Azotobacter salinestris: one gene and its partners. The protein of the gene in region 1 interacts with the protein of each later gene in a pairwise test. Links are inferred from orthologs where the notes say so. Each region holds a gene or a part of one and is shown in the gene's direction. Other genes may lie near its edges. The genes, in order: GCU53_RS13040, cheA and GCU53_RS00485.

Region 1 (10,832 bases):
CTGCAGGACAACCTCTGGAGCACCAATCAGCACGAACGCCTCCAGGGAATCCGCCGGCAGCTCGGCGGTGTCGCGGGCACCGGGGTCACCGACCAGTTGCATGGAGAGAACGGCTGGAGCGAACCCCACCGCTGCCCGCTGAATCGCGCGGAGACGCCCGAGAACGCCGTGCTGCAGCTGGCCGACCTGCTGAGCACCGGCCAATTCGACGTCATCATAAGCCTGGGCATGTGGCCCGTTTACAAGGTCGATGCCTATCGCCGGCACATCGGCCCGGCGCTCGCCGAGCTCGAGAAAGCAGGAAGGCGTCCGGTCATCATCATTGCCACGTCCGAGCCCGACGCGGCGCAGCATGCCCTGCTCGACGAGGGTCTGGTACAGGCCTACGTGGACATGAACAGCCGCGAGATCGGTCGCCAAAGCTACTGGATGCTCAAGCGCCTGGTGCAGGGCGAGAGCGTTCCCGAGCGGGTGCTCGTCGACCATTTCGAGGTCTATCTACCCCGCTCGTCACCGGAAACCCGTACAGCGCCTTGAGAGGGCCTGGCGGCCGTCACGGGCCGCGGGGGCGATGTCCGGCCCCGCCGCAAACGAAACGGGCCACCCAAGGTGGCCCGGTTTCGGCATTCCGGAAAGGTCTCAGCTGAGCAGGAACATTCCGAACAGACTGCCCAGGGTGCCCCACTTCAGCGTGTAGTAGAGGTTGCGGCTACGCTTCTTCAATGCCTTGCCCTGCAGACGCAGCCAGTACAGGTACTTGAAGGCCCGGTTGACCCCGCCGGTCTTGTCGCCGGCGTCGTTGGGCGAGCTGGCGGCGGCCATCACGGTGCGGCTGAACCAGCGGTTCAGCGCGGTCGCCCAGGCGTATTTCAGAGGACGCTCCATGTCGCAGAAGAAGATCAGGCGATCCTTGTCGGTGGTGTTCTCCACATGGTGGATGTAGGTCTCGTCGAACACCACCGCCTCGCCGTCCTTCCAGGCATAGCTCTGCCCGTCGACGCTGATGAAGCAGCCCGGATCGTTGGGGGTGGACAGGCCCAGGTGGTAGCGCAGCGAACCGGCGTAGGGGTCGCGGTGGCGCACCAGCTTGGAGTGCGCCGGCATCACGGTGAACATCGCCGCCTTGACCGAGCCGACCTCCTGCAGCAGCGCGATGGTCTTCGGGCACAGCTTGCTGGCCGAGGGATGGCTGTCGCCGTACCACTTCAGGTAGAAGCGCTTCCAGCCGCTCTTGAAGAAGGAGTTGAAGCCGGCATCGTTGTAGGTGTCGGAGCGCTTGATCTCGCCGGCCTGAAACAGCGCCTGCGCCTCCTCGCGGATGGTTTCCCAGTTGTCCTGGAAGCGCTTCATCTCGGGGAAGTCGTCGGGGGACAGGTAGGGCTTGTTGGGGACGCTGGAGGTCAGGTACAGGAGGGTGTTCAGCGGTGCCAGGAAGCTCGAATGATCGGTGAGCTGGCGGGTGAGCTTGTGACGGACCCGGCCGCGCAGATGCACATAGCCGACGGAAAAGACCAGGACTGCAAGGATGAGGTATTTCACGGCACTTAGGATCATGACTGGAAAAAGAAGAGAACCCATGCTACGCCGGACGGCACCGAGATGCCATCAGCCAGGCAGCCATGCGCCTGTGCCGGCCGGTCACCGACGCTGCCCGGACGCGGAAGCGGCATGCTGCCCGAGGGGCTGACCCGCTACTCCGACCTGTCGGTCATGCTGCCCGCCGCCGCGGTGATCGCCCTCTGGCTGCTGGCGGCCAGATCCCCGCGGGCGCTGGGCGCCTGGCTGGCCACCCTGCTCGCCTGCTACCTGCCGGTCGCCCTGAGCAAGCTCGCCTTCAAGGGCTGGGGTCTCGGCATCCGCTGGCTGGATATCACGGTCATCAGTGGCCAGGCGATGAACGCGACCCTGATGCTGGTGGTCCTGGGCAGCCTGCTGGCCCGCCAGATCCGCTCCGCCTGGCGCTGGCCGGCCGCCCTGGCGGCCCTGGCCGTGGCCTGGTGGTACGGCCTGTTCCAGGTCGCCGCCGCCTCGCACCCGCGCTCCGAAGCCATCGCCGGCTGCCTGCTCGGCATGGCCGGCGCCCTGCTCTTTTTGCGCCATCTCGAACGGCTCGCGCTGCGGCGCATCCCGGCCGGCGTCCTGATCCTCGGCCTGCTCGCCATCGGTACTGCCACCCAGGCGCCGAGGCTGCCGATCGAGGCCTGGCTGGATCGCCTGGCGCTGTCCCTGTCCGGCCGGTCGATGGCCCTCGCCCCGTCCGACTGGCGCGATCCCGGACCGACGCCCTGAGCGGACGGAACGCTTTTCGGCGTATCTGGCACGCACGTCATACAACCGTCATGGATTTGTCGTGCAATAGCCGCGTATCGAAATCATGGCAATTTGCCTTACCCCAGCGGGGGTCCCTCCATGACCGTCACCGAGCAGCTGAGCGCCCTGGACCTGATCCTTGCCCGCGGCACCCTGAATACCCTGTTCCAGCCCATCCTCAGCCTCTCCGAACAGTGCGTCCACGGCTACGAGGCGCTCAGCCGCGGCCCCTCCAACAGCCCGCTGCACGCGCCCGTGCCGCTGTTCGGCGCCGCCCGCCACGCCGGCCGCCTCAGCGAACTCGAAGCCCTGTGCCGCAAGAACGCCTGCCGGCGCTTCCACGAACTCGACCTGGATGGCCGGCTGTTCCTCAACGTCTCGCCGGAGGTGCTGCTGGAACCGGAGCGGCGCACCGGGCACACCCTGGAGCTGCTCAACGCGCTGGGCATCCCGCCGCACAAGGTGGTGATCGAGCTGACCGAGCAGACCCCCATCGAGGACTTCGCCCTGCTCGACACAGCGCTGTGCTACTACCGCGCCATGGGCTTCTCCATCGCCCTCGACGACCTCGGCGCCGGCTACGCCAGCCTGCGCCTGTGGTCCGAGCTGCGCCCGGACTACGTGAAGATCGACCGCCACTTCATCGACGGCATCGACCGCGATCCGCTCAAGCGCGAATTCGTCGACTCCATCCTGCGCATGGCGCGGGCCTCCCAGGCGCGGATCATCGCCGAGGGCATCGAGCGCCCGGAGGAGCTGGCCACCCTGGTCGAGATGGGCGTCGACCTGCTGCAGGGCTACCTGTTCGCCCGGCCCGAAGAGCGCCCGGCCAGACAGGTCCGCGCCTGCCTGCCGCAGCCCAGGCCGTCCAGCGCGCTGCTCGCCGAGGAGGACGCCGGCCTCGCCGCGCTGCTCACCGAGCAGCCGGGGGTGGCCGACAGCACGCCGGTCGCCGAAGTCCTCGAGCTGTTCCGCCGCCAGGCCTCGCTGAACCTGCTGGCGGTCCTCGATGCCGGGCAGCGGCCGGTCGGTGTGGTACACCGCCACGCGCTCTCCGATGCCCTGCTCAAGCCCTTCGGCCCCGAGCTGTTCGCGCGCAAGGCGATCGAGCGGCTGATGAGCGAGGACTTCCTCGCCGTCGACCAGAGCCATTCCCTGCAGCAGGTCAGCCGCCTGCTGACCGGCCGCGCCCGCCAGCGCATCGAGGAAGACTTCGTGATTACCCAGGACGGCCGCTACCGGGGCATCGGCCGGGCCATCGACGTGCTCAGGCTGATCACCGAACAGAAGCTGCAGCAGGCCCGCCACGCCAACCCGCTGACCCTGCTGCCGGGCAACGTGCCGATCCAGCAGTGCCTGACCCGCCTGCTGCAGAACTCGCGCGAGGCGCTGGTCTGCTACGTGGATATCGACCACTTCAAGCCATTCAACGACTGCTACGGCTACGCCAAGGGCGACGAGGTGCTGCTCGACCTGGCCCAGTGCCTGAGCAACCAGATCGACCCGCAGTGCGACTTCCTCGGCCACATCGGCGGCGACGACTTCCTGCTGGTGCTGACCTCCCCCGACTGGCGGCAGCGCCTGACCCGCCTGCAGGAGGCATTCCCGGCGCACTGCCGGCGCCACTACAAGCGCGAGCACCTGGAGGCCGGCCACTTCGGCAGCCACGACCGCCAGGGCCAGCAGCGCGCGTTCCCGCTGCTCAGCCTGTCGCTGGGCGCCGTCCACCTGTTTCCCGAAGCCTGCGCGCACCTGGACGCCGCGCAGCTCGCCGAGCTGGCCTCGCAGGCCAAGCAGCAGGCCAAGGCCCTGCCCGGCAACAGCCTGCGGGTGGTCGACACCCGCCGGCTGGCGCGGCGGGGAGAAGCGGTCGGCCAGGCGCGGGGGCCCGAAGGCCCGACCTGATACCGCGGTGCGCTTCAGGGCACATGCGAGCGAGCCTGGTCCCGGCCCGAGCCGGACCGACCGGGCGATTCGAGGCGGCGCCGGCCCGAGCCGGCGCTGCGCACCAGTCTTACGGAGAGTTCCATGCAGGGTTTTCTACGCAGTCTGAGCATCAGAGCCATCGTCACCACCACCCTGGCCTGTTTCGCGCTCCTGCTCGGCATCGTCGCCGCGCTGGGCTACACCGGCACCACCATGGCCAACCAGGCCCTCGAGGAGCGCACGCGGACCACCACGCGCATCGACCTGCTGCGCCAGATCGACACGCTGCGCCTGAAGGTCTTCGCCCACCTGGAGGCCTACGGCAAGATGAGTTCCGTCGGCCTGGTCGGCATGGTCGAGCGGCAGAAGCAGGAGGACGAGCTCAAGCAGCTGCTCGGCCAGGCCGGCCAGTCCCTGGCGGACTTCAAGGCCATGCCGCCCGCCTCCCGGGAAGACGTGCGCCAGTTGCTGGAAAGGGTGGCCGCCGATCTGGACGAATCCCTGGCGGCGCTCGACAAGCAGCTGCTGGCCTGGAAGGAGGACGACACCGCCGCCTTCGACCAGCTCGAGGACGACATGATCTTCAAGCGCGGCCCGCAGGTCGCCCAGGACCTGGCGGAAGCCATGACCTCCCTCGAAACCCATGGCGCACGGCAGCTGGACGACTATCACGCGAGCCTCCGGGATTTCGCCATCGTCGGCACTATCGCCCTGGCCGTCGCCCTGCTGCTGATGCTGGCCCTGCGGGCGATGCTGATGGGCTTCGTGGTCCGCCCGGTGCACGAGGCGGTGGGCCATGTGCAGCGCCTGGCCCAGGCGGATCTCTCGCAGGCGATCCCGGTCACCTCGCGCAACGAGATCGGCCAGTTGCTGGGCGCGCTGCGCGAGATGCAGGAAAGCCTGGTGCGCATCGTCGGCAGCGTGCGCGCCGGCAGCGGCTCGATCCTGGTCGGCGCGCAGCAGATCGCCAGCGGCAACGCCGACCTGTCCTCGCGCACCGAGCAGCAGGCGGCCTCGCTGGAGGAAACCGCGGCGAGCATGGAGGAGCTGACCGCCACGGTGAGGCAGAACGCCGACAACGCCCGCCAGGCCAGCGCGCTGGCCAACGACGCGTCGGGCACCGCCGGGCAGGGCCGCGCAGTGGTCGGCCGGGTGGTGGAGACCATGCGCGAGATCAGCGACAGCTCGCAGCAGATCGCCAAGATCGTCGGGGTGATCGACTCGATCGCCTTCCAGACCAACATCCTCGCCCTGAATGCCTCGGTGGAGGCGGCACGCGCCGGCGAGCAGGGTCGCGGCTTCGCGGTGGTGGCCGGCGAGGTGCGCAACCTGGCCGGGCGTTCGGCGGAGGCGGCGCGGGAGATCAAGGCGCTGATCGAGGCCTCCACCCAGCGGGTCGGCGACGGCGCGCAGCTGGCCGAGCAGGCCGGCCGGACCATGGAGGAGGTGGTGCGTTCGGTGCACCGGGTGACCGACATCATCGACGAGATCTCGGCGGCCTCGCACGAGCAGAGCGAGGGGATCGCCCAGGTGAACACGGCGGTCGCGCAGATGGACGAGGTGACCCAGCAGAACGCGGCGCTGGTGCAGGAGGCCTCGGCGGCCTCGGCCTCGCTGGCCGGGCAGGCGCGGCAGCTGGAGGAGGCGGTGGCGGTGTTCCAGCTGGGCGCGGAGCCGCCACGCGCAGCGCCACAGGAAATTCGGGAGCGAAACGACGCGGCGCACCAGCAGCGCCGGCCGGAGCTGGCTAAAAAACGCGCCAGGCCCGCGCCGATCGTTGCCGAGGAGCAGTGGGAAGCCTTCTGACCGCCACGACGCGCGGGAGCGTTTCCTTTCTTCAGCGCCCGTGTTCGTCATCCCCCTCTCCTTCCCGCGAGAGGGGTTCCCACTTCACAGACCTTCTGGAAACCCGCCTGCAAGCAACCGGCGCTGATCTACCTTGAGTCGATGCGTTCAGGGATGCGGCCTTCGGCAACGGGCCGCCAGCCGCGTGCGGTGTGCCGTTCCGGCCGCGCCGCCCAGAGGACGGGGCAACTCTTCCGAACAGGCTGAAAGGCTGGAGGTGCCACGAACCCGCTATTTCTTGTTCGCCACGCCAGGGCCAGCAAGAAAGGTTATCCTGCCTTATCCGACCACTACAAAAACAACGCGATCAGGATGATGAGCGGGATCGGAACACCGAGGAGCCACAGCAGTATCGAGCGCATCGTTATTCTCCTAATTACGAATGGGTGGAGTGGTGGAAGCGACATAGGCCGTTTCAGAGGGACGCGTCAGGTCATCGTGGTAAACCACGGCATCCCGTTGGCGCCCGCCGAAGGTTGCGGCGAAGCTGGCGAAGAAGGCGCCGCATAGCAGCACAACGAACATCCAGAGCGAGGTCCAGGCGGCAATGGTAGCCGCGGTGTCGACGGCTTTTTTCGCGGCGACTTTGGCGTCCTCCACCGCTTGGCGGGTTTGTGCATAGACCTGATCGACCCGTTGCTCGGCTTCTGCCTGGCTGAGGCCGGTGCGTTGAGAAATCAGTTGTGCCAGATAGGCACGGTCTTGGCCGGTCATTTGCCCGCCGCTGCTCAAGCTTTTGGCAAAAATGCGCACCACAACGGTATGAGCGGCAGCGTCATCGCTAACGGGGCGATCGCTGCGGAACAGGCTATCGACGAAATAACCATAATCCTGGCTGCTAGTATCACGCGCCATGCTGCCTGCCGCCTGGGTCGCCGCAGTGGCGGCACCCGATGCGACGGTGGCGCCGGCTTGTACGCCGCTACTCACAATATGGCTCACCGTGCCGACCAAAAGGGCGGCCGTCACCAGTGTGGCCACTGCCCAGGCAAGGAAGCCATGCGCCGTATCGCGAAAATACACCTCGTCGCCGTGCATGTTCGCCCATTTCACCCGTAGACGACCGGCGATGTAGCCGCCCAACCCAGAAGCAAGAATCTGGGTAAGCGCGAGCCAGATAATGGTCGAGACGCCTATTCCTTCAGCGCTCATGCCCCGGCCTACCCATGGCGACGCGACCGAAAATCCGAGGCCCGCGCCCAGCAACGTCAGGATCAGTGACAGTGCGGCTGCCCCCGCTGCGCCAGCCAGTATGGCGCCCCAGGAAACGCCGGAAGCCGAGGTGGACTGCTGTAAGGCTGCGGGGGAATCGACGGGTAAGTTAGCCATAAGGAATATTCCTTATTTGGAAGGAGGAGTTGAACTTTTTCATGCTAGATTACATTCAGCAGGCCATACCCCATCTTTCGATGAAATGCACAAGGTAAATATATTCAGTGTAAATATGTTCAGCATTGGCGCTGATCAGTAACACCATGAGCCGAAGCGACATGGTCAGCGCCTTTTTCATGCTAGGAGGTGAAGACCTCGCCGATGAATACTTCAATGACGGCCATGAAAGTGGGCATGCTGGGTTTTGCAACTTTGCAAGAGAACTGCCGGGCCATAGGTGTCATGCCGGCATTGAATAAATGCCGAAATCATGGCTCATGGTCATTATCGCCTGAGGATGGTCTGAAGTAGTCATGTATTTCTGGCTGACTTCAGCCCCCCGCCGACTTTGAAAGCGGAGAATCGATCAAAAACGATCAGATCACCCGCTCGTTTCTGCGTTTTTTAGCTGCCGCGAGCACGTCGCAGCAACCGTTTCCCGCATTACAGGCGCACCTCTCCTGCATTCGCCAGTAAATATCGGCGCGCCATCCACAGATTCGACAAGGCGAACAGCGTCACCAACTGTGACGTGTTTTTGGCCAATCCCCGGAAGCGCACCTTGGTGTAGCCAAACTGGCGCTTGATCACGCGGAACGGATGTTCGACCTTGGCTCGTACCTGGGCCTTGGCCTTCTCGATCTTGCGGATCGCTTTGTATAAGGCGCTACGCTTGCCATGCTTCTTGTAGGTACTGCGCCGGGCCGCGACCTGCCAGATGACCTGCCGACCTTCATGCTCGGGGCGCTTCTCTACGCCGGTATAGCCCGCATCGGCACTCACTACGTTTTCCTCGCCATGCAGCAGTTGGTCGACTTGGGTGACATCTGCCACGTTGGCTGCCGTGACCACCACGCTGTGCACCAGACCCGACTCAGCGTCGGCACCAATGTGAGCTTTTGCGCCGAAGTAGTACTGGTTGCCCTTCTTCGTCGAGTGCATTTCCGGGTCGCGCTTGCCGTCCTTGTTCTTCGTCGAGCTCGGCGCATGGATCAGGGTGGCGTCGACAATGGTGCCCTGGCGCAGCGACAGTCCGCGCTCGCCCAGATAGCCGTTGATCACCTCCAGTATTCCCCCGGCCAGTTCGTGCTTCTCCAGCAGGCGACGGAAGTTGAGGAGGGTCGTTTCGTCCGGGATGCGCTCCAGGCTCAGGCCGGCGAACTGGCGCAGGAGAGTGGTTTCGTACAGCGCTTCCTCCATCGCCGGATCGCTGTAGCCGAACCAGTTCTGCATCAGGTGCACGCGCAGCATGGCTGCCAGCGGGTAGGCGGGCCGACCGCCTTCGCCCTTGGGATAGTAGGGCTCGATCAGGGCGATCAGCCCCTGCCACGGCACCACCTGGTCCATCTCGAGCAGGAAGCGCTCGCGGCGGGTCTGCTTGCGCTTGCCGGCATACTCGGCATCGGCGAAGGACAGTTGCTTCATCGGGAAACTCGGACAAGGGAGCGGGTGTATTTCACCAGAATCGGGAAGTCTTTTTCAGGATTTCCCTGAGTACTTGAAAGCCAAGCATTCGATTGCAAGGGCATTTCGATTTACTTCAATTGTTCCGGGCTCCGAAAATGATAATAAGAATGGAAAAGATCAATGGCGAAACCGGCTGCACAGTCTGGTTGAATCAATACCAGGTGCATTTCCCAAACCAGATCAAAGCGGAGGTGTTCATCGCGCAGTTACAGGCGCGATTGCAGGCCCCGCATCATCTCCCTGCACACAGGGCAACAAGGCGATGAATCCAGCGTAACCGTGCTGTGACGCTATCCGGCCACTTCGGTTCGGGCACCTGTTACCACTGGACGCCGCACTGCAGGCCTGCGGCGCCGGGCCTTCAGTCGAGGATGACGTGCGGCAGGAAGCGGCTGGAATCGCGGGTGATCGGGCCGTCGTCCTCGCGGATGCCCATGCCCGCGGCGTTGTCGCCGATCACCCAGGAGCCGATCAGGGTGTAGCCGCCGGCGAAGCGCGGCAGCGGCGCGCAGGCCTGCAGGATGTAGGGCGCGTCGGTGTAGGGACCATCGACCCGGAAGGTCTCGCCCGCCGCCGTGCACAGCTCCACGTTGGCCCCCTCGCGGGAGAAGAAGGGCTTGCGCACCCAGCCTTTGGGCACCGGCTTCGCGGCATCCGTGTCCAGATGGCAGGGCAGCAGGTTCGGATGGCCTTCGTGGAACTCCCAGAGCAGCGGCAGGATGCCCTTGTTGGAGAGCACCGCCTTCCAGGGCGGCTCGAAGAACTGCGTGTCGCAATCGGCCAGCGCCGCGCCGAACGGCTCGTGGAAGACGAACTCCCAGGGATGCAGCTTGAACAGGTGGGGAATCCAGCGCTCCTCCAGGTCGACGAAGCGGCCGGCAGCGTTCAGGCCGATGTCCTCGAGGTCGATGTGCCGGGTCGCGATGCCCACCTGCTCGGCGATCCCGCGCAGGTAGTCGGTGGTGCCGCGGTCCTCGGCCGAGCCGCGGATCGAGGCGAAGTAGAAGGGCCGGCGGATGCCCAGCTCGGAGAGCGCCTGGCGCAGCTGGTCCTCGATGCTGTTGAACTGGTCGGCGTGGCGCGGCAGCCTGCCGAGGGCCATGCACTCCTCCAGCCAGCCCCACTGGAAGGCGGCGCTCTCGTAGAGGCTGGTCGGGGTATCGTAGTTCAGCTCGAGCAGCCTGGCCGGCCCGCGCCCGTCGTAGGAGAAGTCCATGCGCCCGTAGAGGTGCGGATGGCCCTCGACCCAGGAGGTGCGGATCAGCTCGTGGAACGCCGGCGGGATCGCCAGGCGCGCGAGCAGCTCCTCGCTGTGCACCACCCGGTCGACCAGATCCATGCACATCGCGTGCAGCTCGTTGGTCGGCGCCTCGATGTCCTGCTCGACCTGGGCGAGGCTGAAGCGGTAGTAGGCGCGCTCGTCCCAGTAGGCCTCGCCGTCGATGGTGTGGAAGTGGAAGCCGAGCCGTTCGGCGGTTCGCCGCCAGTCCGGCCGTTCGTCGATCGCGATTCTCTGCATGAGGCCTCCTCAGCCGCCGACGCTGCTGCTGCCGCCCCAGCCGCTGCGCGCGCTGGACTGGCTGCCGAAGCCGCCGCGCGAGGTGGCCGCGGAAGTCGAGATCGGCTTGCCGGTGGAGCGGCTGTAGCCCTGGCCGTAGCGGCTCTGCTGCGAGTTCGGGAAGGTCGCACCCTGCTCGATGCGCCGGCCCAGGGTCGAGCTGGAGAAGGCGCCGCGGCCGTCGCGGTAGCGGTACACCGGCTCGCTGTAATAGCGCCCGCCGCCGACGCCGCTCATCAGGTTGCCGATCAGCATGCCCATCAGCAGGCCGTCCAGGGAGCCGCCCGAGGCGGCCGCCTGGGCGCGGGCGCTGTCCATCTGCTTCTGGGTGACGGCGCCGCTGGCGGTCAGCTCG
Region 2 (5,146 bases), 2.7 Mb from region 1 along the record:
ATGATGCAGGTGCAGCTGGCCATCGAGCTGATCGAGCTGGGTGCCCGCCTGCAGGTGCTGGAAACCGAAACCGATCTCAGCCGGGGGCGCCTGATCCGCCTGTACAAGGAGTTGCGGGGCGTGTCGCCGCCCAAGGGCATGCTGCCCTTTTCCACCGACTGGTTCGTGACCTGGTTGCCGAACATCCATTCCTCGCTGTTCTACGGGATCTATCGCAGCCTGCGGGAGCATTGCGGCTGTGAGCGGATGGAGGCGTTCGTCAAGGCCTTCCGGCTCTATCTTGAGCAGGTGCAGCTGGACGAGGCCGAATTCGTCCTCGGGCTGACCCGGGCCTGGACGCTGGTGCGCTTCTTCGAGAGCGAAATGCTCGAGATGATCCGCTGCACCTGCTGTGGCGGGGAGTTCGTGGCCCATGCCCACGCGCCGACCCGGGATTTCGTCTGCGGTATCTGCCAGCCGCCTTCGCGTGCCGGCAAGACGCGCAAGCGGCGGGAGATCGAGCTGCAGATGATGGCGGCCGACGACACGCTGCTGCCGGGGTTCTGCGCCAAGGGTTGAGCCGGGGAGGCGGCCCTTCCTCCATCTCCTTCGTTCAAGCTTTCCGGCTCTGCCGACCTCCCTGTCACCGGGGTCGGCAAAGTTTTCCGAAAAGCCCTCAAGCCTTATTCCTTCCTGCCGATATCCCGGATACTGCTTCTCTCTGGAAGGACTCGCCTGTGCTGATCGCTCTGGGTCTCATTGTTGTCATGCTCTCGGTATTCGGTGGCTATGCGCTGTCCGGCGGCAGCCTGGGGCCGCTGTTCCAGCCGCTCGAGCTGCTGATCATCGGCGGCGCCGCAGTCGGCGCCTTCATCGCCGCCAATAACGGCAAGATCATCAAGGCCACCCTGGGGGCCTTCTCGCGCATGCGGCGCACCAACAGCTACGACAAGGCGCTCTACCTGGAGCTGATGTCGCTGTTCTACAACCTGCTGAGCAAGGCCCGGCGCGAGGGCATGCTGGCCATCGAGAAGGAAATCGAGAACCCGGCCGAGAGCGCGCTGTTCAGCGAATACCCCAAGGTCGTCCAGGACCCGATGATCATCACCTTCCTCACCGACTACCTGAGGCTGATGATCAGCGGCAACATGGCCGCCCATGAGCTCGACGAGCTGATGGTCCACGAGATCGAGGAGTTCGAGCACGAGGCGCACCTGCCGGTGGATGCGCTGACCAAGGTCAGCGATGCCCTGCCGGCCTTCGGCATCGTCGCCGCGGTGATGGGTGTGGTGAAGGCGCTGAGCATGGCCGATGTCGGTCCCGACGAGATGGGCCTGATGATCGCCCACGCGCTGGTCGGCACCTTCCTCGGCATCCTGCTCGCCTACGGGTGCGTCGCACCGGCCGCCAGCCGGATCGACCGCCAGGTGGGCGAGGCGGTGAAGATGCTCCAATGCATGCGCGTCACCCTGCTCGCCAGCCTCAACGGCTATGCCCCGCAGGTGGCCGTGGAGTTCGGCCGCAAGGCGCTGCACAGCGCCGAACGCCCCTCCGCCAGCGAGCTCGAGGAGCATGTGCGCAACAGCAAGAGCTCCGGAGCCGGCAGTGCATGAGTGACCGTCCCGTCATCATCATCCGCCGCAAGAAGAAGGGCGGACACGGTCACCACGGCGGCGCCTGGAAGATCGCCTTCGCCGACTTCATGACCGCCCTGATGGCCTTGTTCCTGGTGCTCTGGACGCTTGCCAGCGCCAGTGACGAGCACCGTATCGCGGTCGCCGAATACTTCCGTACGCCGCTGCTGGTGGCGATGGCCGGCGGCGACCGCGATGGCGCCAGCCAGAGCGTGATTCCCGGTGGCGGACCGGACCCGACCTTCGCCGAGGGCGAGCGCGCGCGCATCGACCTGCGCCAGGAGCAGCGCCGCATCGACGAGCTCGAGCGCAAGCGCCTGCGGGAGCTGGAGGAGCGTCTGGAGGCGGCGATCAATATCGACCCGCTGCTCAAGGACCTCAGGGACCAGATTCTCGTCGACCTCACTCCCGAAGGGCTGCGCATCCAGCTGGTGGATACCGAGCAGCGACCGATGTTCGAGATCGGCAGTGCCAAGGTGGCTCCCTACATGCGCACCCTGCTGCGCACCCTGGCGCCGATGCTCAACGAGCTGCCGAACCGCATCCAGATCACCGGACACACCGACAGTCTGCCCTATGCCGGCGGTGAGGCGGGCTACAGCAACTGGGAGCTGTCGGCCGATCGCGCCAATGCCTCGCGCCGCGAGCTGATCGGCGGCGGTCTGGCCCCGGAAAAACTGCTGCGCACCTCGGGGATGTCCGACCGGATTCCCTTCGAGGGTGCCGCACCGAACGATGCGGCCAACCGGCGCATTGCGGTGATCGTGCTGGACAGCCGCTTCGCCGACTCGATTCTCGATCAGCGGGAATACGGCCCCCTGTCGAGCGGGGATGGCGGCAACCGGCCGGCAACGGAGGGCGCATCCCGGGACAGCGCCGGCCCGGCGACCGCCAACGGCCCCGCGCGACCGGCCGCCAGGCCTTAACCAACCACCATAAGCCAGGGTGCTTGCATGGATATCACCGACTTCTACGACACCTTCTTCGAGGAGGCTGCAGAACTGCTGGAAGATATGGAACGTCATCTGCTCGAGCTGGACATCGAGTCCCCCGATCCCGAGCAGCTCAACGCCATCTTCCGTGCCGCCCACTCCATCAAGGGCGGTGCCGGCACCTTCGGCTTCGACGTCCTGCAACGGACTACCCACATCTTCGAGAACATCCTCGACCACCTGCGCCGCGGCGAGCTGAAGCTGCGGCGCGATATCGTCGACACCTTCCTGGAAACCAAGGACATGCTGCAAGACCAGCTAGCCGCCTATCGCAACGGCAGCGAACCTGACCCCGAGGCATTCGCGCGTATCTGTCAAACCCTGCAGCAGATGGCCCTGGAGGAGCTCGGCAAGCAGGGGCCGGAGGTGGCCGGGCACGCCCCGGCACCGGTGCCGGCCCCGAGCCCGGTCGCCGAGCCGGCGCCCTCGCCCGAGCCGGAAGCGGCAGAGGCGCCTGTGGGCGAAGAGGGGACGGAGCGCCTGCGCGTGGTTCTGCTCGGCGTCGCCGAGAAGGACCGCGAGCTGCTGATCGAGGAGCTCAAGCATTTCGGCAGCATCCTCGGCCAGAGCGGCGACGTTCAGCGCTACGAGGTGGAGCTGGCCACCGGCGAAAGCGCCGACGACATCGAGGCCGTGCTCTGCTTCGTGGTCGAGCCCGAGCAGCTGGAGATCCAGGCGCTCGCGGCTCCCGCCGCGCCGTCGAAGGCGGCTGGCGCTGCCGCGCAGGCCGAGGCGCCGCCGCACGAGCCCATGCCGACGGTCCTGCCTGCCGAGGAGAGGAAGACAGTGCCCGCGGTGGTCGCGGCTCCGCCTGCACCCGTGGCCGCCCCGGCGCCTGCTGCCGCTTCGTCACCCCCGGTGGCCTCCGGCAAGGCACCGGCCAACAACAATAACAACGGCGAATCCACCTCCCTGCGCGTGCCGGTGGCCAAGGTCGACCAGATCATCAACCTGGTGGGCGAGCTGGTCATCACCCAGTCGATGCTCGACCAGATGCTCGGCCGGCTGGACGGCGCCATGCACAGCGAGCTGGTCAACGGCATCGCCCTCCTGCAGCGCAATGCCCGCGACCTGCAGGAAGCGGTGATGTCCATTCGCATGGTGCCGATGGATTTCGTGTTCAGCCGCTTCCCGCGCCAGGTCCACGACCTGGCGGCCAAGCTGGGCAAGGAGGTCGAGCTGGTCACCGTGGGCAAGTCCACCGAGCTGGACAAGAGCCTGGTGGAGCGCATCGTCGACCCGCTGAACCACCTGGTGCGCAACAGCCTCGATCACGGCATCGAGTCGCCCGAGGTGCGCGAGGCCGCCGGCAAGCCGCGCACCGGGCGCCTGACCCTGTCGGCGCAGCACCAGGGCGGCAACATCCTGATCGACGTCATCGACGACGGCGCCGGCCTCAACCGCGACAAGCTGCTGGCCAAGGCGCGCAGCAACGGCCTGGCGGTTTCCGACAGCATGAGCGACGACGAGGTCTGGCAACTGATCTTCGCGCCCGGCTTCTCCACCGCCGAGGTGGTCAGCGACGTTTCCGGACGCGGTGTCGGCATGGATGTGGTCAAGCGCAACATCCAGTCGCTCGGCGGACACGTGCAGATCCTGTCGCGCCAAGGCCAGGGCACCACCACCCGCATCGTGCTGCCGCTGACCCTGGCGATCCTCGACGGCATGTCGATCCGGGCCGGCGAGGAGATCTTCATCCTGCCGCTGAACGCCGTGATCGAATCCCTGCAGCCGCGCAGCGAGGACATCTACGCGATGGCCGGCACCGACCAGCTGCTCAAGGTGCGCGACGAGTACCTGCCGCTGCTGCCGCTGCACCAGGTCTTCGGCATTCCCGGCGCACGCACCCGGCCGAGCGAATGCATCGTCGTGATCGTGCAGGGCGAGGGCACCCGCTGCGCCCTGCTGGTGGACGAACTGGTCGGCCAGCAGCAGGTGGTGGTGAAGAACCTGGAAACCAATTACCGCAAGGTGCCGGGCGTCTCCGCCGCGACCATCCTCGGCGATGGCAGCGTCTCGCTGATTCTCGACATCGCCGATTTGCAACGCCTCAACCGCAGACAGAGCGCCGCCCGTCAGGAACGTGCGGCTGCGACCGAACAGGAGCTGATGCTGTCATGACTTCCCTCAAGCAAGCCGATCTGGCGGCGGCCATCGCCGACACCCATACCCGCGAATTTCTGGTGTTCTCGCTGGGCAGCGAGGAATACGCCATCGATATCCTCAAGGCCCAGGAAATCCGCAGCTACGAGAACGTCACGCGGATCGCCAACACCCCGGACTTCATCAAGGGGGTGACCAACCTGCGCGGTGTGATCGTGCCCATCGTCGACCTGCGCATCAAGTTTCACCTCGAGCGCATCGAGTACGGCGGGCAGACGGTGGTCATCGTGGTCAACGTCGAGGGACGCATCGTCGGCGTGGTGGTCGACGGCGTGTCCGACGTGATCAGCCTGTCCCCCGACCAGATCAAGCCGGCGCCCGAGTTCAGCCTGTCGCTGTCCTCCGATTACCTCTGCGGGCTGGCGAGCATCGGCGAGC
Region 3 (10,861 bases), 2.7 Mb from region 1 along the record:
GCAAGGCACCGGCCAACAACAATAACAACGGCGAATCCACCTCCCTGCGCGTGCCGGTGGCCAAGGTCGACCAGATCATCAACCTGGTGGGCGAGCTGGTCATCACCCAGTCGATGCTCGACCAGATGCTCGGCCGGCTGGACGGCGCCATGCACAGCGAGCTGGTCAACGGCATCGCCCTCCTGCAGCGCAATGCCCGCGACCTGCAGGAAGCGGTGATGTCCATTCGCATGGTGCCGATGGATTTCGTGTTCAGCCGCTTCCCGCGCCAGGTCCACGACCTGGCGGCCAAGCTGGGCAAGGAGGTCGAGCTGGTCACCGTGGGCAAGTCCACCGAGCTGGACAAGAGCCTGGTGGAGCGCATCGTCGACCCGCTGAACCACCTGGTGCGCAACAGCCTCGATCACGGCATCGAGTCGCCCGAGGTGCGCGAGGCCGCCGGCAAGCCGCGCACCGGGCGCCTGACCCTGTCGGCGCAGCACCAGGGCGGCAACATCCTGATCGACGTCATCGACGACGGCGCCGGCCTCAACCGCGACAAGCTGCTGGCCAAGGCGCGCAGCAACGGCCTGGCGGTTTCCGACAGCATGAGCGACGACGAGGTCTGGCAACTGATCTTCGCGCCCGGCTTCTCCACCGCCGAGGTGGTCAGCGACGTTTCCGGACGCGGTGTCGGCATGGATGTGGTCAAGCGCAACATCCAGTCGCTCGGCGGACACGTGCAGATCCTGTCGCGCCAAGGCCAGGGCACCACCACCCGCATCGTGCTGCCGCTGACCCTGGCGATCCTCGACGGCATGTCGATCCGGGCCGGCGAGGAGATCTTCATCCTGCCGCTGAACGCCGTGATCGAATCCCTGCAGCCGCGCAGCGAGGACATCTACGCGATGGCCGGCACCGACCAGCTGCTCAAGGTGCGCGACGAGTACCTGCCGCTGCTGCCGCTGCACCAGGTCTTCGGCATTCCCGGCGCACGCACCCGGCCGAGCGAATGCATCGTCGTGATCGTGCAGGGCGAGGGCACCCGCTGCGCCCTGCTGGTGGACGAACTGGTCGGCCAGCAGCAGGTGGTGGTGAAGAACCTGGAAACCAATTACCGCAAGGTGCCGGGCGTCTCCGCCGCGACCATCCTCGGCGATGGCAGCGTCTCGCTGATTCTCGACATCGCCGATTTGCAACGCCTCAACCGCAGACAGAGCGCCGCCCGTCAGGAACGTGCGGCTGCGACCGAACAGGAGCTGATGCTGTCATGACTTCCCTCAAGCAAGCCGATCTGGCGGCGGCCATCGCCGACACCCATACCCGCGAATTTCTGGTGTTCTCGCTGGGCAGCGAGGAATACGCCATCGATATCCTCAAGGCCCAGGAAATCCGCAGCTACGAGAACGTCACGCGGATCGCCAACACCCCGGACTTCATCAAGGGGGTGACCAACCTGCGCGGTGTGATCGTGCCCATCGTCGACCTGCGCATCAAGTTTCACCTCGAGCGCATCGAGTACGGCGGGCAGACGGTGGTCATCGTGGTCAACGTCGAGGGACGCATCGTCGGCGTGGTGGTCGACGGCGTGTCCGACGTGATCAGCCTGTCCCCCGACCAGATCAAGCCGGCGCCCGAGTTCAGCCTGTCGCTGTCCTCCGATTACCTCTGCGGGCTGGCGAGCATCGGCGAGCGCATGCTGGTGCTGGTCGACATCGACAAGCTGCTGACCAGCGAGGAAATGGCCCTGGTGGAGAAGACCGTGGCTTGATGTTGGGCCTCCCCAGGCTCGGAGTGCCGGTGGCGCAGCTTGGCGCCGGCCTCATCTCAAGTCCGGCTGTCGCTTGCCGATAGAGCGGAAAAGGCCCCCTTGGCGGTAGGGCTGGCGGCAGCGTCCCGGGACTCGATAACCATAAGAATGCAGTGCAAGGAGAGATGAATGGGCAGTCTGACAATGCGTCAGAAACTCTGGGGAACCCTGGCAGCCGCCTGGCTGGCGATGCTGGCGCTGATGGTCGTGGAAGTCTGGATCATGCGCGGCATGACGTTCGATGAGCGCAGGGCCAAGGTCGAGAGCCAGGTCGATATTGCGCTCTCGGTGCTGGGAGATGTCGCCACGCAGGTCGAGCGTGGAGTGGTGAGCCGCGAGGAAGGCCAGGCCCGGGCGGTTGCGCTGATCAAGAGCATGCGCTACGACGGTGGGCGCGGGTATTTCTTCGTGTTCGATGCCGACACGCGCAACATCGCCCATCCGACCATCGAGACGGGCACTCCGCTGGCGGACTTCAAGGACGCCGACGGGCGCAACCTGTTCGTCGAGTTCGCCAGGGCGGCGGACCAGGGGCAGGGGCACGCCTACTTCGACTACGCCTGGCGCCACAACGGCACCAGCGAGCTGGAGAACAAGCGCTCGCTGATCCGTACCTTCGAACCCTGGGGCTGGTATGTCGGCAGCGGCATCTACATTGCCGATATCAACGAGATGTTCATCCAGCGCCTGATGCAGTCGGTGATCGGCTTGTTGCTCGCCGGCGCCGCACTTTCGCTGCTGATGGGCTGGGTCATCCGCGACCTGATGCGCGATCTCGGCGCCGATCCGCGCCATGCGGTCGAGGTGGTGAGCCATATCGCCGACGGCGACCTCACCCAGAGGCCGGTGTTGCGTCCCGGCGACAGCGACAGCGTGCTGGCGCACATGAACCGCATGCGCGAAGCCCTCGCCAGCGTCATCGGCGACATCGGCGACAGCGCCCGCCAGGTCGAGGCCGAGGCCGAGGCGATCGGTGCCGGCAACGCCGAGCTGGCGGCACGTACCGAGCAGCAGGCGGCAGCCCTGGCCGAGACGGCCTCGACCATGGAGCAACTGACCGCCACCGTGCGGCAGAACGCCGAACACGCCGGCCGGGCGAGCAGCCTGGCGGAGAATTGTGCGGCGAGTGCGCACAAGGGCGGCGAAGCCATGCAGTCGGTGGTGGACATCATGGCGGCCATCCAGGTCAGCGCCGATCGGATGTCGGGCATCGTCGACACCATCGATTCGATCGCCTTCCAGACCAACATCCTCGCGCTGAACGCCTCGGTGGAGGCGGCCCGCGCCGGCGAGCAGGGCCGCGGCTTCGCCGTGGTGGCCGGCGAGGTGCGCCAGCTGGCCAGCCGCAGCGCCGAGGCGGCGCGCGAGATCAAGGGCTTGATCGACGGTGCCGGCAGCCAGGTGCAGGCGGGCAACCAGCAGGTACGCCGGACCGGCGAGCTGATCCGCGACATGGTCGCCGATATCGGCCAGCTCAACACGCTGATCGGCGAGATTTCCTCCGCCTCCGTGGAGCAGAGCAGCGGCATCGAGCAGGTCAACCTGGCCGTGGCGCAGATGGACCAGATGACCCAGCGCAACGCCGGCATGGTTCAGGACAGCGCCCAGGCTGCGCAGCGCCTGACCCGCGAGAGTGTCCAGCTCAACCGGCACGTGGTGCGCTTCGTCATCGAGGGCTCCCATGGCGACGCGCGCGGCCGGGGGCGGCCCGCCGGCAAACGCCCGTATCACCAACAGGACGATGCGCAGGCCGAGCCGGCCTGGAGCTGATCGTCTGGATGAAACACCCGCAATGTGGGCAGACCGCAAAGGAAGAATGAGTTGAAACTACTGGACAACATGACGGTACGTCTCAGCTGGATGCTGGTACTGGCGTTTTTCAGCACGGTGGTGGTGAGCCTGAGTGCGCTGGGCCTCTATTCCGTGCACTACGCCGAGCGCAGCCAGAGCCAGTTGGTCGAGTTCGGCCGGCAGCAGCAGGAGCTGCAGCAGGTCGTCGGTTTGCAGGCCGTCGCCTTCCGGCTGCAGGAGCTGCTGCAGGCGCTGGGCGACGAGCAGGCCCGCCTGGAGCAGGCGGTACAGCGCGGGCAGGTGAGCGCCCCGGCGCAGTCCGGCGATGCGCAGGACGTGCCGCCGAGCCATCAGGTGGACAAGGTCGCCCTGGACGAGCGCCTGAAAGGCCTGCAGGCAGCCTTCGAGGCGTTCCTCGCCCTGCCGCATGCCGTCGAACATGAAGCACAGGTTCAGGCGCTGCAGAAGCGCTTCGCCAGCCTGCTCGACAACGGCCTGCGCCCGCAGCTGCAGGAGCTGGTCCGGCGCAATCCGGTGGTTGCCGGCCACCACGGCCAATCGGCCAGGATGCACGGCGCCCCTTTCCTGCTTGATCTGGAGAGGCTGGGCCAGGCGCTGGCCAGCGGCGGAGCGATGCCGCAGGCCGGCTTCACCTGGATCGAGGCGGCGATCGAGTGGGCCATCTATGCGGCCCTGTTCGTCTCCGTGTTGACCGTCGCCATCGTGCTGTGGGGGGTCACGGCCAACGTGATCCGGCCGCTGCAGCGGGTGGTGGAGCACTGCGAGCAGATCGCCTCCGGCGATCTGGCCGGCCGCATCGAAGTGCACAGCACCAACGAGATCGGCCAGTTGTTCGCCGCCCTGGCCGACATCCAGCAGCGCCTGGCGCAGACCGTGGGCACCGTGCGCCACAGCAGTCACCTGATCCACGAAGGGGCCCAGGCGATCGCCGAAGGCAGCCGCAGCCTCTCGACCCGCACGGTGCAGCAGTCCGCCTCGCTTGAGAACACCGCCTCCAGCATGGAGCAACTGACCTCCACGGTCAGCCAGAACGCCGACAACGCCCATCAGGCCAACGCCCTGGCCGACAGCGCCGCCGAAGTGGCCAAGCGAGGCGGTGACCTGGTCGCCCAGGTGGTCAGCACCATGGGCGGGATCAGCGAGAGTTCGCACAAGGTGGCGGAAATCATCAAGCTGATCGATTCGATCGCCTTCCAGACCAACATCCTGGCGCTGAACGCCTCGGTGGAGGCGGCACGGGCCGGCGAGCAGGGCCGCGGCTTCGCGGTGGTGGCCGGCGAGGTACGCAACCTGGCCAGCCGCAGTGCGCAGGCCTCGAAGGAGATCCGCGACCTGATCACCGCCTCGGTCGACCAGGTGGATGCCGGCAGCAAGCTGGTCGCCCAGGCCGGCAGCGCCATGCAGGAAATCGTCGAGTCGGTGCAGAAGGTGGCCGACATCATGGACGAGATCTCCGCCGCCTCCCGCGAGCAGAGCAACGGCATCGCCCTGGTCGACAAGGCGGTGCTGGAAATGGACGCCGTGACCCAGCAGAACGCCAACCTGGTCAAGGAGACCAACCAGGCGGCAGATGAGTTGGTCGGCGAGGCCCGCCGCCTGCGCGAGGCCGTGGACGGCTTCCGCATCGACGCGAACTACGAGACGGATTCTTCGCCATCCCGGGGAATAGACGGGTCCTGGGCGCAACGCCAATACGAGAGTGCCGAGCGCGAGCTGGCGCGGCGGGAGCCGCCGCTGGCCTCGCGGTCGGGCCGGAGCTCCTCCGGGTCCGACGACGACTGGCAGACCTTCTAAAGAAACACACCACGAATGGGCGGCTACGAACCGCCCATCGCTTCGTTGTACGGGGGAAATTTCGCATGCGCAACAATCGGCCCGTGACCCAGCGCGAGTACGAACTGCAGGAAGACGATTTCCTGATTTCGCGAACGGACCTCCAGGGACGGATCACCTATGCCAATCCGGCTTTCATCAAGATCAGCGGGTTCAGCCATGAGGAACTGATGGGCGCCCCGCACAACCTGGTCCGGCATCCGGACATGCCGGCCATCGCCTTCGCCAACCTGTGGGAAACGGTCGGCAAGGGCCTGAGCTGGAACGGCATCGTCAAGAACCGCCGCAAGAACGGCGATCATTACTGGGTCCGGGCCAACGTCACGCCCTATTACGAAGGCGAACGGCTGGTCGGTTACACCTCGGTGCGCACCAGGGCCTTGCGCAAGGAGGCGGAGGTCGCCGAGCAGGCCTACCGCAGCATCCGCGAAGGGCGCGGCAAGCATCTCGGCCTGATCCGCGGCAAGCTGGTGCGCCGCGGCTGGCGCGGTCTGCTCGAGCGCCTGCAGCTGGGTTCCCTGTCCATGCAACTGGAGCTGATCGTCTCGACCGGCGGAATGCTGCTGCTGGCCAGCGGCATGCTCGGCTACTTCGGTCTGCAGAGCGGGGACAAGGACCTGGCGGAGACGCTGCTGCAGATCCAGCTGGGGCTGGTCGCCGCGGGGATGCTCTGGCTGATCCTGCTGGCGCGCACGACCGTCCGCACGCTGGATCGCCCGCTGCAGGCCGCCATCGCCTTCATCTCCCAGCTGGCCGCCGGCAACCTCATGGTGCGCATAGGCGACTACGGCAATGGCGAAATGGGCCAGATGACGCGGATGCTGGAAACCATGCGCAAGAGCCTGGTGAGCATTTCGGCGGATGTGAGCGGCAGCGTCGACACCTTCACCAACTCCGCTCAGGTGATCGCCAGGGACAATCTGGACCTGCATGCGCGCACCGAGCAGCAGGCGGCCTCGCTGCAGCAGACCGCGGCCGGCATGGAGCAACTCACCGTCACCGTGGAGCAGAACTCCGCCAACGCCCGCCAAGCCAGCCGGCTGGCCGAGGAGGCGGCCGGGGCCGTGCGCGAGAGCGGCCAGGTGATGGGGCAGGTGGTGGATACCATGGGAACCATCACCACCACCTCGCACAAGATGACCGAAATCATCAACGTGATCGACTCGATCGCCTTCCAGACCAACATCCTGGCGCTGAACGCCTCGGTGGAGGCGGCGCGTGCCGGCGAGCAGGGCCGCGGCTTCGCGGTGGTGGCCGGCGAGGTGCGCAACCTGGCCAGCCGTTCGGCGGAGGCCTCCCGGGAAATCCGCACCCTCATCGACAACTCCTCGCAGCAGATCATGCAGGGCGAGCGCCTGGTGCGCCGGGCCGAGCAGACCATCGAAGGCGTGGTGGCGGCGGTCGCCCGGGTCAACGACATCATGGAGGAGATCGCCGCAGCCTCTGCCGAGCAGAACAGCGGTATCGCCCAGGCCAGTCAGGCCGTCGCGCAGATGGACGAGGTGACCCAGCACAACGCTCGCCTGGTGGAGTCGGTGGCGCAGCAGGCCACCCATCTGGAAACCCAGGCGATCCAGGTGCAGCGCGCGATTTCCGTATTCCGCGTGACCGGGGGCGGTACGTCCTCCGGGGAAGGGGTGCCCCGTCCGGAGCCGTCGACCGGGCGCGGGCATGAGAGCGAAGAGCGGCACGGCAAGCGACGGATAGCCGAGAGCCGGGAGAGAAGCAGATCTTGAGCAACCCCGAATTACCGTCCCTGAGCGATCCGCTGGGACGCGATCTGGTACTGACCGATGCGGACTTCGAACGCATCTGTCAGCTGATCTATCAGCGTGCCGGGATCGTCCTGGCCGCCAACAAGCGTGAAATGGTCTACGGCCGTCTGGCCAAGCGCCTGCGCCTGCACGGCATCAGCCACTTCTCGGAGTATCTGGAGCGTCTGGCCCGACAGCCCGCGGCACGGGAGTGGGAAGCCTTCACCAATGCGCTGACCACCAACCTGACGGCCTTCTTCCGCGAGCCGCACCATTTCCCGCTGCTCGCCGAGCATGTGGCCGGCCGCCGCGACCCGGTGCGCATCTGGTGCGCCGCGGCTTCCACCGGCGAGGAGCCGTACTCGATCGCGATGACCCTGATCGAGGCGCTCGGGCCGCAGCAGGCCAGCCAGGCGCGGATCGTCGCCAGCGACATCGACAGCGACGCGCTGGCCAAGGCGCGGACCGGCGTGTATCCGCTCAAGCAGGTCCTCGAGCTCGACGAGCAGCGCGTCAAGCGCTTCTTCCTCAAGGGCAGCGGCGGGCGGGAAGGACTGGCCCGGGTACGCCCGGAACTGATGAACATGATCGACTTCCGGCAGCTCAACCTGCACGCACCGCGCTGGGACCTGACCGGCCCGTTCGACGCGATCTTCTGCCGGAACATCATGATCTACTTCGACAAGCCGAGTCAGACGCGCATCCTCAAACGCTTCGTCTCCTACCTCAAGGAAGATGGCCTGCTGTTCACCGGCCATTCGGAAAACTTCACCTACCTCTGCGACGACTTCAAGCTGCGTGGGCACACCGTCTACACCCTCGCTCACAAGCCTAAAGTTTGACGTCAATCAACCGATATACCCAGAACAAGCAGGCCTGACGGCCGGGCCTGTCCTTTGCCGGGCAGCCGGCGCCGGGCAGGGCCGTTGAAAAGGAGATCCGTCATGGGCAGTCCCAAGATCCGAGTATTGTGCGTCGACGATTCGGCGCTGATACGCGACCTCTTGAGCGAAATCATCAACTCGCAACCGGACATGGAGGTGGTGGCCGTCGCCGCCGATCCCCTGGTCGCCCGCGACCTGATCAAGCTGCACAATCCGGATGTTCTGACCCTCGACGTCGAGATGCCGCGCATGGACGGCCTGGATTTCCTCGAGCGGCTGATGCGTCTGCGGCCCATGCCGGTGCTGATGGTGTCGTCGCTGACCCAGGCCGGCTCGGAGGTGACCCTGCGCGCCCTGGAGCTGGGCGCCCTGGACTTCATCGCCAAGCCGCAGATGGGCATTCGCCACGGCATGCTCGACTACAGCGAACTGATCGCCGAGAAGATCCGCGCCGCCGCCCGCTCGCGTCCGCGCCAGGCGCCTTCGGGCAGCGCTCCACGGCCGAAGGCGCTGCAGGCCCCGATCCTCTCCAGCGAAAAGCTGGTGATCATCGGCGCCTCCACTGGCGGCACCGAGGCGATCCGCGCCGTGCTCGAGCCGCTGCCGGCCAACAGTCCGGCCATCCTCATCGCCCAGCACATGCCGGGCGGCTTCACCCGCTCGTTCGCCGAGCGCCTGGACCGCCTGTGCAACATCGCCGTCAAGGAGGCCGAGGACGGCGAGCGCATCCTGCCCGGGCATGCCTACATCGCGCCGGGCACCGCCCACCTCAAGCTGGCGCGCAGCGGCGCCAACTACGTCGCGCGGCTGGACGATGGCGAGCCGGTCAACCGCCATCGCCCGTCGGTGGATGTGCTGTTCCGCTCCGCGGCGGAAAACGCCGGCCGCAACGCCATCGGCATGCTGCTCACCGGGATGGGCAAGGATGGCGCGCGCGGGTTGCTGGAGATGCGTCAGGCCGGCGCCTTCACCTTCGCCCAGGACGAGGCCAGCTGTGTCGTGTTCGGCATGCCGCGGGAGGGCATCGCCCTCGGCGGGGCATGCGAGGTGGTGTCGCTCGAGCACATGGCCGAGCGGATTCTCAAGCAGGTGGCCGCCTCCGGGCGGGCGCAGCGGGTCTGACCTGCGCCCGCCCGGACCTGTTCGAGGAGCGTTTCATGCGCAGGAGGCAGCTTGCCCGGTGCAGCGGGACCGGCATTTCGCCGGGATCTCGGCGGCCTCGCACGGGCAGAGCGAAGAGTCGCGCGGATGGATGAGGTGAGGCAGCAAAGCGCACCGCTGGTACGGAAGGCATCGATGGCCTCGTCGGCCGGCCGGCCGGGCGGGCGTGGCGTCCGGAGGGAGCGGTGCCGGAGCCGCTGCGGGAGAGGGAGCATGGCAAGCCGGTAGTGGCCACTGCCGAGGAGCAGTGGGAGGAATTTTGACCACGACGCCCGCTCAGGCGGGCGTGGATGGATTTTGCCGGAACAGGTTCCGGTCATGGCTCTTCAGGCCGGTGCGTACGCGTGTCGGCCAGGTCGCGGGAGACGATCCCGCCGCCGATGAGAGGTATCGCTTGAAAGCGAAATTTTAAGAAGGCATTCGCCCCCCACCCGGGGGAGTGAGCCCGATTCGAAGGCTGTACCGGCAGCCGCTAAGGAGATTTCTTGATGTTGGGTTTCTTGCGTAGTCTGAGCATAAGGGCGGTGGTGACCACCACCCTTGGCTGTTTTGCGTTGTTGCTGGCCGTCGTTGCGGGGCTGGGGTATGGAGGTACCAGGATAGGCGATCAGGCGCTCGAGGACCGAACGCGGACTGCGACCCGGATCGACCTGTTGCGTCAGGCCGACATGCTGCGCCTGAAAGCCTTCGCGCGTCTGGAGGCCTACGGCAAGATGAGTCTGGTCGGCCAGGTCGCTCTCGCGGAGCGCCAGAAGCAGCAGGCCGAACTTCATGAACTGATCACCCTGGCCGGCAAGACGCTGGCGGACTTCCAGGCCATGCCGCCGTTCTCCAGGGAGGATGGGCGCAAGCTGCTGGAAAAGGCCGCAGCGAGTCTGGCCGAATCGCTTGGCACCCTCGATCGCCAGTTGCAGGCCTGGTCGAAGCTCGACACCGAAACCTACGACCAGCTCGAAGACGACATGATGTTCAAGCGCGGTCCGCAGATCGCCAAGGACCTGGCGGACACCATGGCCTATCTCGAGGCCCATGGTGCGCGGCAGATGTCCGACTACTACTCGAGCCTCACCACCTTCGCCTTCATCGGCGGCATTTCCCTGACCATCGCTCTGCTGCTGATGCTGGCCCTGAGGGCGATGCTGATGGGCTTCGTGGTCCGCCCGGTGCACGAGGCGGTGGGCCATGTGCAGCGCCTGGCCCGGGCGGATCTCTCGCAGGCGATCTCCGTCACTTCGCGCAACGAGATCGGCCAGTTGCTGGGCGCGCTGCGCGAAATGCAGGAAAGCCTAGTGCGCATCGTCGGCAGCGTGCGTGCCGGCAGCGGCTCGATCCTGGTCGGCGCGCAGCAGATCGCCAGCGGCAACGCCGACCTGTCCTCGCGCACCGAGCAGCAGGCCGCCTCGCTGGAGGAAACCGCGGCGAGCATGGAGGAGCTGACTGCGACGGTGAAGCAGAACGCCGACAACGCCCGCCAGGCCAGCGCGCTGGCCAACGACGCCTCGGGCACCGCCGGGCAGGGCCGCGAAGTGGTCGGCCGGGTGGTGGAGACGATGCGCGAGATCAGCGACAGCTCGCAACAGATCGCCAAGATCGTCGGGGTGATCGACTCGATCGCCTTCCAGACCAAC

Evidence for each region.
Region 2: the proteins of GCU53_RS13040 (region 1) and cheA interact in binary tests that used the Escherichia coli proteins (3 or more experiments, as listed by UniProt). The link is inferred for Azotobacter salinestris from one-to-one orthologs.
Region 3: the proteins of GCU53_RS13040 (region 1) and GCU53_RS00485 interact in binary tests that used the Escherichia coli proteins (3 or more experiments, as listed by UniProt). The link is inferred for Azotobacter salinestris from one-to-one orthologs.

What each region holds. Positions count from the first base shown.
Region 1 is NZ_CP045302.1:2,780,196-2,791,027, reverse strand. What follows is about bases 3,721-6,690. They hold GCU53_RS13040 (methyl-accepting chemotaxis protein), read left to right. Parts: upstream 3,721-4,338; coding sequence 4,339-6,042; downstream 6,043-6,690. Other genes in these bases: GCU53_RS13035 (CsbD family protein), read right to left, coding at 6,454-6,690; GCU53_RS13045 (bifunctional diguanylate cyclase/phosphodiesterase), read left to right, coding at 3,721-4,215. In the rest of the region: GCU53_RS13060 (substrate-binding domain-containing protein), read left to right, coding at 1-537; lipid A hydroxylase LpxO, read right to left, coding at 640-1,539; GCU53_RS13050 (phosphoesterase), read left to right, coding at 1,669-2,289; more of GCU53_RS13045, read left to right, coding at 2,410-3,720; more of GCU53_RS13035, read right to left, coding at 6,691-7,410; GCU53_RS13030 (IS5 family transposase), read right to left, coding at 7,897-8,877; GCU53_RS13025 (hypothetical protein), read left to right, coding at 9,027-9,185; GCU53_RS13020 (glutathionylspermidine synthase family protein), read right to left, coding at 9,281-10,438; GCU53_RS13015 (DUF1190 domain-containing protein), read right to left, coding at 10,448-10,832. UniProt on the Escherichia coli protein: Receptor for the attractant L-aspartate and related amino and dicarboxylic acids. Tar also mediates taxis to the attractant maltose via an interaction with the periplasmic maltose binding protein. Tar mediates taxis away from the repellents cobalt and nickel.
Region 2 is NZ_CP045302.1:39,239-44,384, forward strand. What follows is about bases 2,198-5,146. They hold cheA (chemotaxis protein CheA), read left to right. Parts: upstream 2,198-2,566; coding sequence 2,567-4,726; downstream 4,727-5,146. Other genes in these bases: motB (flagellar motor protein MotB), read left to right, coding at 2,198-2,539; GCU53_RS00485 (chemotaxis protein CheW), read left to right, coding at 4,723-5,146. Outside these bases: flagellar transcriptional regulator FlhC, read left to right, coding at 1-558; flagellar motor stator protein MotA, read left to right, coding at 717-1,592; more of motB, read left to right, coding at 1,589-2,197. UniProt on the Escherichia coli protein: Involved in the transmission of sensory signals from the chemoreceptors to the flagellar motors. CheA is autophosphorylated; it can transfer its phosphate group to either CheB or CheY.
Region 3 is NZ_CP045302.1:42,712-53,572, forward strand. The notes cover bases 1-2,999. They hold GCU53_RS00485 (chemotaxis protein CheW), read left to right. Parts: upstream 1-1,249; coding sequence 1,250-1,750; downstream 1,751-2,999. Other genes in these bases: cheA (chemotaxis protein CheA), read left to right, coding at 1-1,253; GCU53_RS00490 (methyl-accepting chemotaxis protein), read left to right, coding at 1,919-2,999. In the rest of the region: more of GCU53_RS00490, read left to right, coding at 3,000-3,559; GCU53_RS00495 (methyl-accepting chemotaxis protein), read left to right, coding at 3,611-5,395; GCU53_RS00500 (methyl-accepting chemotaxis protein), read left to right, coding at 5,461-7,170; GCU53_RS00505 (CheR family methyltransferase), read left to right, coding at 7,167-8,030; GCU53_RS00510 (protein-glutamate methylesterase/protein-glutamine glutaminase), read left to right, coding at 8,133-9,194; GCU53_RS00515 (methyl-accepting chemotaxis protein), read left to right, coding at 9,722-10,861. UniProt on the Escherichia coli protein: Involved in the transmission of sensory signals from the chemoreceptors to the flagellar motors. It physically bridges CheA to the MCPs (methyl-accepting chemotaxis proteins) to allow regulated phosphotransfer to CheY and CheB.